2 regions of the Cryobacterium sp. Sr3 genome follow, and region 2 is predicted to be linked to the other one. Evidence: predicted binding sites of a transcription regulator. Region 2 holds the regulator's gene; the other holds the start of a gene.

Region 1 (5,148 bases), on a different contig from region 2:
GGTCGTGGGCAACCTGGTCGATAACGCACTCGACGCGGCCGCCGGCGGCGAGGCACCCCGCCGGGTGCACCTCTCGGTCGGCTCCACGCCCTCGTCGGTGGCGATCGAGGTGGCCGACACCGGGCCCGGCGTCGACCCGGACGCCGTGACCGACATCCTCCGCCGCGGTTACAGCACCAAGGAGCCCGGCAGTTTCGGCCGCGGCCTCGGACTGGCGTTGGTGCGGCAGACGGTCAACCGGCTCGGCGGCAGCCTCAGCATCACCCGCCGCGAGGGGGCCGTGTTCACGGTCACCCTCCCCCGGCAGCCGGAGGAGCCCGCTGCGGGCATCGAACCCGACCTCGCGGCGACGATGGGCGGGTCGCATGACTGACCGGGACATCCGGGTGCTCGTCGTCGAAGACGAAGCCATTGCGGCCGAGGCGCACGCCGCCTACCTCGGGCGTTTGACCGGTTTCGTGCACGCGGGCACCGTCGGCGACGGCCATTCCGCCCTGCGCGCCCTGGCTACGGCCGTCACCGCGGGGCAGCCCATCGATCTGGTGCTGATGGATATGACCCTGCCCGACCTGCACGGCCTCGACGTGAGCCGACGGATGCGCGCGGCCGGCCTGACCACGGACATCATCGCCATCACGGCGGTGCGCGAACTGCACATCGTGCGCGGCGCCGTGGCGGCCGGCATTGTTCAATACCTGATCAAGCCGTTCACCTATTCGACCTTCGCGCAGAAGCTGGTGCAGTATCGGGACTTTCGGCTTCAGCTGGGCGGCCTGTCCGCGATGACCAGCCAGACCGACGTGGACCTGGCGTTCGCGAGCCTGCGCACGCCCACCGAGCTGCCGCGGCCGAAGGGTCTGTCCGAGGGCACCCTGGGCGCGGTGATCGAGTTCCTGAAGCTGCAAACCGTTCCGGTCTCCTCCAGCGAGGTGATGGAGCAGCTCGGCATTTCTCGGGTGACCGCCCGGCGCTACCTTGAGCATCTGGCCGACACCGGCTCGCTCGAGCGGTCGCCGCGCTACGGCACGCCGGGGCGGCCAGAGAACGAATACGTCTGGAAGCGGCTGTAGCGCGCACGTGCAGTCACGGCCGCGCGGTGAGCACTCCCGGCGTGGCTCTCTCAGCGGCCGGCGCGCTCCGCCAGGCCGCGCACGCAGGCGGCCTGGCCGGCGTGCTGCAGGTCGTCGGAGAGCACGCTGACCAGGCGCACCGCGAGTGTGACCGGCGGGGTCCAGCGGGTGTCGACGACCCGGGAGAAATCTGCCGTGGTGAGAGTGGGCAGCCAGGCGATGGTGCGGGCGTGCACCGCGTCGAGATAGCCTGCCAGAACGGATGCGCCGGCGCGCACCTGCCCAACCTCCTCGGCGGTTTGGCCGTAGCCGGTGGCCGCCCGCGCGAAGGGAAACGCGAACCTGTCGGCCCAGCCGGCGCTGTCCCAGAGCTGGTCCTCGTTCATCAGCTCGGCCAGGTGGTCATCCTGCACCCGGGTCAGGTGCCAGATCAACCACGCGATGCTGTTCGCCTCCGGGTCGGGCCGGAAGGTCAGCAGCTCTTCGTCGGCATCCACGAGCACGACATGCACGATGCTCCGGACACGTGCGTAGGCCTCGGCGATCAGGTAGCTCGACAGCATCGGTTCTCCTTACGCCGAGTGCCTCGTCAGTGCCTCGGTTGGTGGCCCCGATGTGTCCCGCGTCGGAGCCAGAGTAGCCCCGGCTTGCTACCTGGCGGTGGTCGAGCCTGTCGAGGCCCACCGCCCAGCAGCTGGATTACGGTTGCGCCCGTTTGCTCGGGAGTGCGATCAGGGTTTGTTCGGGGTCGACTCCGACCGGCGGCCGGAGCCAGTAGTCGTTACCGGTGCGGATGATGCTCCAGTGCTGATTATGCAACAGCAGGTGGTGCGGGTGGCAGAGCAGTACCCCGTCGGCGGGGTCGGTGTAGCCGTTGTCTTTCACCCATTCGTTAATGTGGTGGGCCTCGCTCCAGGCTGGTGATTTGTCGCAGTCGACCCAGCGGCATCCGCCGTCGCGAACGCCCATTGCGGCCCGCTGGGCTTCGGTGAAGAGGCGTTCGTCGCGGCCGACGTTGATGATGTCGCCGGATTCACTGAACTGGATGCCGCGGGTTCCGGTGTCGCAGAGGAGCCGGTCGATGGTGTCCTGCGAGATCGGGACCGGGTTTCCCTCGATCTGCCCTGCCTGACCCGCCTGACCCGTTTCGAGGGCCGTTCCGGCCACGATCACTCAAACCGACGGGCGGCGGCCACCGAACACCCGCCCCTGGTCGGCCTCACCGGCGATCTTCAGCAGCTGCACGAAGGCATCCGCGGCGATCTGATCCGTGCTGCGCGAGTCATCCTGCAGGCGTTTCGCCCACGCCGCCTTCTCCTTGTCGACGAAACGCACGCCTCCGCGGCGAGGGTCGGTGACCGAATCGAAGACGGAGAGCACGAATTCGCCGTCTTCGGGAGCGAAGAGCCCATTCAGGCGCACCTTGCCGTTTCCCAGCCGGTACACCTTCAGGAACCGGTCGTCGTAGGCCTGCTTCTCCCGAGCGGCAATGCCGGCTTCGTCGAGGCGGTCGCGCATTCGTCTCGCGAGTTTGAAGACGTGGTCCGCGTTCAGAGTTGAGGCCATCATCGAGCCGACCGCGACGAGCTTGAACGCGTCGTTCTTCGTCGAGCCGGTCACCTTCTGGATCAACGCCTGAGGCGAGAGGAACCCCTGCTGCGCGGCCAGACCGGAGTGGCCCGGTTCCAGCCGCGAACGCCGGGCGATGGTCGCCGCCATCCGCGCCGAACGGGTGTCGAGGAGGCGGCGAGCAGCCGCGATCGGCCTCTGACCGGCCAGCACCTCAGCATCGGCGAGGGCCTTATTTTCGGCGAAAACGGAACCGAGGAGGGCGACGGCATCCGTTGCCTGCCTGAGGTCATCCGCGGTGGTTGTCATGTTTCGAAACTAGCAAACATGACATACAGAGTTGAGAGTCTGTCACTTATCTATGGAAGTTTCTAGAAGTCATGTTCGAGGCCTGCGCGGCCACTCCACCCTCTTCCGGTCGGCTAGCCCTCCAGCGACCTGATCAGACGAGCCGGCACGCCACCATGGACGGTGTTGGGCTCGACGTCCTTGGTCACTACACTGCCGGCAGCCACGATTGCCCCGTTGCCGATCGTGACACCGGGCAGGATTGTGGCGAAAGCACCGATCCACGCGCCGTCGCCGACATGGATCGGCTTGGTTACCAGTGGGCCGACTCGGAACTCGCTGGGTCCGATCTCATGCGTACTTGTGACGAAGCGGACGCCCTGGGCCACAGCCGCGCGCCCGATGACCACACGCTCATTTCCGTCGAAGTAGCAGCCCTCATTCACGAACGCGCCGGGTTTTAGAACGACCATTCTGGAGCCAAAGGTGACCCCCTTCAGCACTCTGGAACTTCTGACGTTCATTCCGGCGAGGTGGAGCAGCCGAGACCGATGCGCTCCATTGACGATCAGCGGTGTAGCCAGGAGCCAATTAACGATGATGTCGTGCCAAATTCGCACCGCGTGGGGTCTGTCTTTGGTGGCTCGTGCAGCTCTGATTTTTTCCGCCTGACGATGAAGGTGCTGTTGACTGGATATCAGGCTACCGGGTACAGAAAAGGCCAAGCCTCGTTTGGAACGAGCCTGGCCTTTTTCTGATGGTGCACCCCCCCGGACTTGAACCGGGAACCCACTGATTAAGAGTCAGTTGCTCTGCCAATTGAGCTAGAGGTGCGTGTTTCTCTACTCTCCGACCCAGGGTGACCCGAACCGACTCTAGATACTAACAGCACGATTACCTTCGGCGCCAATCGCGGTACAAACCGGAGAGTCGCGCCAAAATTACTAGTCTTGGTCTGTGACCCAGCCCCAGAAGTACTCCCTCGATGACGACCTCCAGCTCGCGACCGAGCTCGCCGATCTGGCCGACGCGATCTCGCGCGACCGGTTCACCGCGATGGACCTCGTCGTGACGACCAAACCCGACCGCACCCCGGTGACGGATGCCGACCAGGCCGTGGAGCGCGCGATCCGGACCGCCCTGGCCGAGCGGCGCCCGGCCGACGGCATCCTCGGTGAGGAATTCGGCACCGAGGGCACCAGCGTGCGGCAATGGATCATCGATCCGATCGACGGCACAGCCGGTTTCCTGCGCGGCATCCCGATCTGGGGCACTCTGATCGCCCTCGCCGTCGATGGCGATCCGGTGGTGGGGATGGCGAGCTCCCCAGCCCTCGGCAAGCGTTGGTGGGCGCGCACCGGCGGCGGCGCCTGGATGACCGACGAGCGCACGCCGGGCGCCGACCCCGTGCGCCTGGCCGTGTCCGGCGTGGCCAAGCTCGCCGACGCCTCGCTCAGCTACAACAGCATCCAGCAGTGGGACCAGACCGGGCACCTCGACGAGCTGATCACACTGTCCCGCCAGGTCTGGCGCACCCGCGCCTACGGCGACATGTGGTCGTACATGCTCCTCGCCGAGGGTCTGCTCGACATCGTCGCGGAACACGACCTGCAGCCCTACGATCTCGCGGCCCTGGCCCCGATCGTGCAGGAGGCCGGTGGCCGGTTCTCCTCCGCCGACGGCCGGCCCGGCCCCTGGCACGGCAGCGCTCTGGCTACCAACAGCCTGCTGCACGAGCCGGCTCTGCGGGCCCTCGGCTCAGCGACCACCACCACGGATGCACCCGCGTCCCCGAGCGCGCCGACCCGCTAACCGATGATCCCGCCGCGCACGCACCCCGGAACCCTGACCCTGCTGATCGCTGCGGCCAGCGTCCTGACCGCCAGCCTCACCGGCTGCAGCGTGATCGGCGACATGCTGCCGACGCCGGTCCGCAACGTGGCTGCCGTGCCGGCATCCGCTCTCGGAGAGGTCACCGCTGTGGCCGACCTTCTCGTCGGAGACTGCCTGCGTGAGGTTTCGGAGGGACTGGACGTGAACGCATCGATCGTTCCGCGGGTTTCATGCGACGAGAGCCACGAGTTCGAGGTATTCGCCCGGTTCCCGGTGCCGGGCGACGCCTTCCCCGGCGACAACGCCGTGACCGCAGTGGCGGAAACCGGCTGCGGTTCCCTGTTCGAGGACTTCGTGCTGCTCGAGTACCGGGCATCGAGTCTGGATT
Region 2 (5,148 bases):
GGCGGAACGCGCGGGCGAACGCCTTGAATTCGGCTTCGGCGATGTGGTGCGGGTCGCGGCCGCCCTGCACGGTGACGTGCACCGTGAGGCCGCCGTTGAAGGCGATAGCCTCAAACACGTGGCGCACCATGGAGCCGGTGAAGTGGCCGCCGATCAGGTGGAACTCGAAACCGGCCGGCTCGCCCTGGTGCACGAGGTAGGGGCGCCCGGAAATGTCGACGACGGCCTGTACGAGGGCCTCGTCGAGCGGCACGACGGCGTCACCGTAGCGGGAGATGCCGGATTTGTCCCCGAGAGCCTGCTTGATCGCCTGGCCGAGCAAGATGCCGACGTCCTCGACTGTGTGGTGCACATCGATCTCGATATCGCCGCGGGCGCGCACGGTGAGGTCGGTCAACGAGTGTTTCGCGAAGGCCGTGAGCAGGTGATCGAAGAACGGGACCGACGTCTGGATGTCCGACTCACCGGTGCCGTCGAGATTGAGCGACAGGTCGATGCTCGACTCGCTGGTCTCGCGCTGCAGGTGGGCGAAACGGGGCGAGGTGGTCGCGAAAGAGAAGCTCATACGACTAGTTTATTGGCCCGCGCCGTTCACGGCCGCCCAAGCGCCTCGAGGGCGTCGAGGAACGCCGTGGTCTCGGCCTCGGTGCCGGCGCTGACCCGCAGGTGGCCCGGGATGCCGACGTCGCGCACAAGGATGCCTTCCGCCAGCAGCGCCTCGAAGGTGGCCCGAGGGTCCTCAACGCCGCCGAACAGCACGAAGTTACTCGCACTGCGCAGCGGAGTGTAGCCAAGCCGGGCCAGTTCGCTCACGATGCGGTCCCGCTGCCCGCGGATGTCGTCGACCATGGCAAGCATCGCGGGCGTGTGGACGAGCGCGGCGACCGCGGCAGCCTGGGTGAGCGCGGACAGGTGGTAGGGCAGACGAACCAGGCGGAGGGCATCCGTCACGGCGGGATCGGCGGCCAGATAGCCGACGCGCACACCGGCGAAGGCGAACGCCTTGCTCATGGTGCGGGACACCAGCAGGCGCTCCCGGCCGGGAAGCAGGCTCAGGGCGGTTGGCGCGTCATCCGTCCCGAACTCGGCGTACGCCTCGTCGACGACAACGATGCCGTCGCTCGCATCGTAGACGGCCGCGATCGTTTCCAGGGACAGGGGCGTGCCGGTGGGGTTGTTCGGCGAGCAGAGGAAGACGAGGTCAGGGGCAACCCGGTCGACCCACTCGAGCGCCGTGGCCGGGGAGAGTTCGAACTTTGCGTCACGACCGCCCGCGATCCAGCGGGTGCCGGTGCCGGAGGCCAGCAGAGGGTACATGGAGTAGGTCGGCGCGAAGCCGAGCACGGACCGACCCGGGCCGCCGAAGGCCTGCAGCACCTGCTGAAGAACCTCGTTGGAACCGTTGGCGGCCCAGATGTTCTTTCGGGTGAGGCCGTGACCGAGATAACGGGCGAGGGAATCCCGCAGCTCGGTGAACTCCCGATCGGGGTATCGGTTCACGGTCGTGACCGCCACGGCCAACGCCGCCACGATGTCCTGCGCCACCTCAGCCGGGATGCCGTGGGTGTTCTCGTTCACGTTGAGAGCCACCGGCACGTGCAACTGCGGCGCCCCATAGGGAGTGAGTCCGCGCAGATTATCGCGAAGGGGCAGATCGTTGAGACTGGTCACTCCCCCAATATTACCGGGGTGAGACCGGCGGGGGCTCGCCGCGGGTAGTTCACAGGTCGTTCGGAAGCGCCAGCCGCTGACCGGGCTGCACGCTGTCGGACGGCAGCTGATTGAGGCTCACAATCTCGGCGATCACCTCGCGCGGATCGGACGTGGGCGCGATTGTCTCGGCAAGTTGCCAGAGCGACTGCCCCGACTTGATGGTGACGTAGTCGAAGGCCGAGGCCACGTGAGCGACGGTCGAGTTCTCGGCGGCGGCGATGCCTCCGTTGAGGGCGACGGCCAGGGCCACGGCCACGAGCGGAAAGGCAGCCAGGGACGTGAAAACGATGCGACCGCGCCGGGTGAGTCGGAGCCGGGTGCGTCCGGTCGCGATGGGGGCGCCTCGTTCAAGTGCAGTGCTCATGTGATACCTCCTGTGAGAAGACGCATCCGACTCTCGGCCGGGAGAGCCGGATGCGAACTTATGTTCCGAATGTATATTCGATTATTCGAACAATCAAGCTTTATTCGGTAGTTTCTGCAATATTTATTCCGACCCACTCGAATACATGTTTGTTTAATGAGCTCAACGCGGATACAGTTTCGATTGTTGATTGACACTCAATCAGGCACCCCCGACATTCGCGTGAATCGGCGGCATTCGCTGCTTGCTGCCAGCGCATCAATCAAAACGAGGAGCGACGAACGTGGCACAGAACACCAGCGGTCCCCGCGACAAGGGCGGCACCAGACGGCGCAAGAGCCTCAGCGAGAAGCAGCTCGCCATCCTCGACGTCATCCAGCGCTCGGTCAGCCAACGCGGCTATCCGCCGAGCATGCGCGAGATCGGCGACGCCGTCGGCCTGTCGTCACTGTCGAGCGTCACCCACCAGCTCAACCAGCTGGAACTGAGCGGTTACCTCCGCCGAGACCCGAACCGTCCCCGAGCACTGGAGGTGCTCATCGAGATTCCGCAGTCGCCCGAAGACACGACGGCCGGAGCCTCGGAAAGTTTCCACACCGGAGTGCAGGTCGGCGACGCCGCCATGGTTCCGCTCGTCGGTCGCATCGCCGCCGGCATCCCGATCACCGCCGAACAGCAGATCGACGAGATTTTCCCGCTACCCCGCCAGCTGGTGGGCAAGGGCGATCTGTTCATGCTCAAGGTGTCGGGCGAATCGATGATCGACGCCGCCATAATGGACGGCGACTGGGTCGTCGTGCGGCAGCAGAAGACCGCCGAAAACGGTGAAATCGTTGCAGCCATGCTCGACAACGAGGCAACCGTCAAGGTCTTCCGCCAGCGCGACGGGCACACCTGGCTACTGCCCCGCAACACCAACTTCGAACCCATCGTCGGCGATCACGCCGAGATTCTGGGGAAGGTTGTGGCAGTGCTGCGGTCGGTTTAGGGCATCAGCACTCAAGCACATCAGCATTTCAGGCCGACTCTTGGTCTCGACGGTTTCGACCAGCGTCGTGGAGACGCGCGCGTGTTGAGTCACCATGGTTATTTCGGTCGGGTCTTGTGAGCCGGGTCTTGTGGGCCGGGCACGAACACTGTTCTTGGTGTCGTGCCCGGCTTTTGTGTGGGTGGAGGCGGGGTCAGGCGGAGACGGAGGAGGTCAGGCGGGCGCGGAGGATGCGGGTGGCGGCGAGCATGTTGTGCAGGGACTGGACGGTTTCGGTGTAGCCGCGGGTTTTGAGGCCGCAGTCGGGGTTCACCCAGAGCCGGGTGGCCGGGATGGCCGCCGCGGCGCGCTCGAGCAGGTCGGTGAGTTCGGACACGCTCGGCACACGCGGCGAGTGGATGTCCCACACTCCCGGGCCGATACCGTGGTCGAAGCCCTGGGACCGGATATCGCCCACCACCTCCATGCGAGAGCGTGCCGCCTCGATGCTGGTCACATCGGCGTCCAGGTTGCGGATCGCGTCGATGACCACCCCGAACTCCGAGTAGCAGAGGTGGGTGTGGATCTGGGTGGCCGCGGCCGCACCGGCCGTCGCCAGGCGGAAGGACCCCACCGACCAGTCGAGGTATTCCGCCTGGTCCTTCTGCTTCAACGGCAGCAGCTCCCGCAGCGCGGGCTCGTCGACCTGGACGATCTGAATGCCGGCCGACTCCAGGTCGGCGATCTCGTCCCGGAGGGCCAGGGCCACCTGCCTGGCCGTCTCGCCCAGCGGCTGGTCGTCGCGCACGAACGACCACGCGAGGATCGTGACCGGACCGGTGAGCATCCCCTTGACGGGCTTGGGCGTCAGCCCCTGCGTGAACGCCGACCACTCGACCGTGATGGGCCGCGGCCGGGACACGTCACCCCAGAGGATCGACGGGCGCACACACCGGCTGCCATAGGACTGCACCCAGCCGTTCTCGGTGACCGCGAAGCCGTCCAGGTTCTCGGCGAAGTACTGCACCATGTCGTTGCGTTCCGGCTCCCCGTGCACGATCACGTCGAGGCCGATGTCTTCCTGCAGCGAGACGACCCGACGGATTTCGGCGCGCATCAGGTCCCGGTAGTCCGCGGTGCTCAGCACCCCCCGTACCAGCTGCGCCCTGGCCCGACGGATGTCCCCGGTCTGCGGGAAGGATCCGATCGTGGTCGTCGGCAGGAACGGCAGCCCGAGGGCCATCTCCTGGGCTGCCACTCGGGCTGCGTAGGCGCCCCGGGTGAAGTCGCCCGGAGCGAGCGCGTCGGCGCGCACCCGAACGGCGCCATCGTGGACTCCGGGAGCCACCCCCCGCGCGTCGAGGGCCGCGGAGGCCGCAGAGAGGTCGATCTCGATGGCACGGCGACCCAGACTGAGGCCGCGGGCGAGTGTGGCAACCTGCGCGACCTTCTGATCCGCAAAGGCCAGCCAGGTCTTCAGGTCGTCGTCCAGCGCCGATTCGTCGTCGACGTCGTGGGGAACGTGCAGCAGCGAGGTAGAGGTGGAAACCGAGATCCGCGGCGAGAGGCGGACCAGGCCGGCCGCCGTGTCGAAGGCGGCGGCCAGGTCGCCGCGCCAGATATTGTGGCCGTCAATGACGCCAGCCACGAGAGTGGTCGTGTCGAGTCCGGGGGTCTCCGCCGGCACGCTTCCCCGCACGAGGTCAAGCCCGATGGCTTCCACCGGGGTGATGGCAAGAACGGGTAGGGCGTCGTCGAGGCTGCCGTACGGCGCGGCGACAAACAGGGCCGGACGCTCGGCGACGGCGCCGAGGGTGTTGTAGGCGAAGCGGAGGCCGGCGAGGGCATCCGTTCTCGGGATGTCGATGCTCTCGCTGACCAGGGCAGGCTCGTCGAGCTGCACCCATTCGGCTCCAGCGGCGCGCAGCCGCTGCAGGAGGGCGGCGTAGACCGGCACAAGGTCGTCGAGGCGGTCAAGCGGACTGAATCCGGCCGGGGCCTCGTCGCTGGGCTTGCTCAGCAGCAGGAAGGTGACCGGGCCGACGATGACGGGCCGGGTCAGGAATCCGGCCGCCTTCGCCTCCTCGAACTCGCGCACCAGGCG

What was found. The regulator LexA, encoded in region 2, represses DNA repair genes until DNA is damaged. The targets are predictions, from matches to a motif close to TCGAACANNTGTTCGA.
Region 1: a site for LexA is predicted at 3,012-3,027, ahead of E3N94_RS15390 (DUF222 domain-containing protein). Genes of this name have one in related genera too.

What each region holds. Positions count from the first base shown of each region.
Region 1 is NZ_SOFA01000046.1:70,316-75,463, forward strand. It holds gene E3N94_RS15370 (sensor histidine kinase) at 1-373, shown strand, start outside; gene E3N94_RS15375 (response regulator) at 366-1,070, shown strand; gene E3N94_RS15380 (DinB family protein) at 1,121-1,633, opposite strand; gene E3N94_RS15385 (hypothetical protein) at 1,770-2,237, opposite strand; gene E3N94_RS15390 (DUF222 domain-containing protein) at 2,244-2,948, opposite strand; gene E3N94_RS15395 (DapH/DapD/GlmU-related protein) at 3,062-3,652, opposite strand; tRNA gene E3N94_RS15400 (tRNA-Lys) at 3,686-3,761, opposite strand; gene E3N94_RS15405 (inositol monophosphatase family protein) at 3,885-4,739, shown strand; gene E3N94_RS15410 (septum formation family protein) at 4,743-5,148, shown strand, end outside.
Region 2 is NZ_SOFA01000032.1:30,067-35,214, forward strand. It holds gene hisB (imidazoleglycerol-phosphate dehydratase HisB) at 1-565, opposite strand, end outside; gene E3N94_RS08820 (histidinol-phosphate transaminase) at 592-1,671, opposite strand; gene E3N94_RS08825 (LysM peptidoglycan-binding domain-containing protein) at 1,721-2,077, opposite strand; gene lexA (transcriptional repressor LexA) at 2,361-3,065, shown strand; gene metE (5-methyltetrahydropteroyltriglutamate--homocysteine S-methyltransferase) at 3,259-5,148, opposite strand, start outside.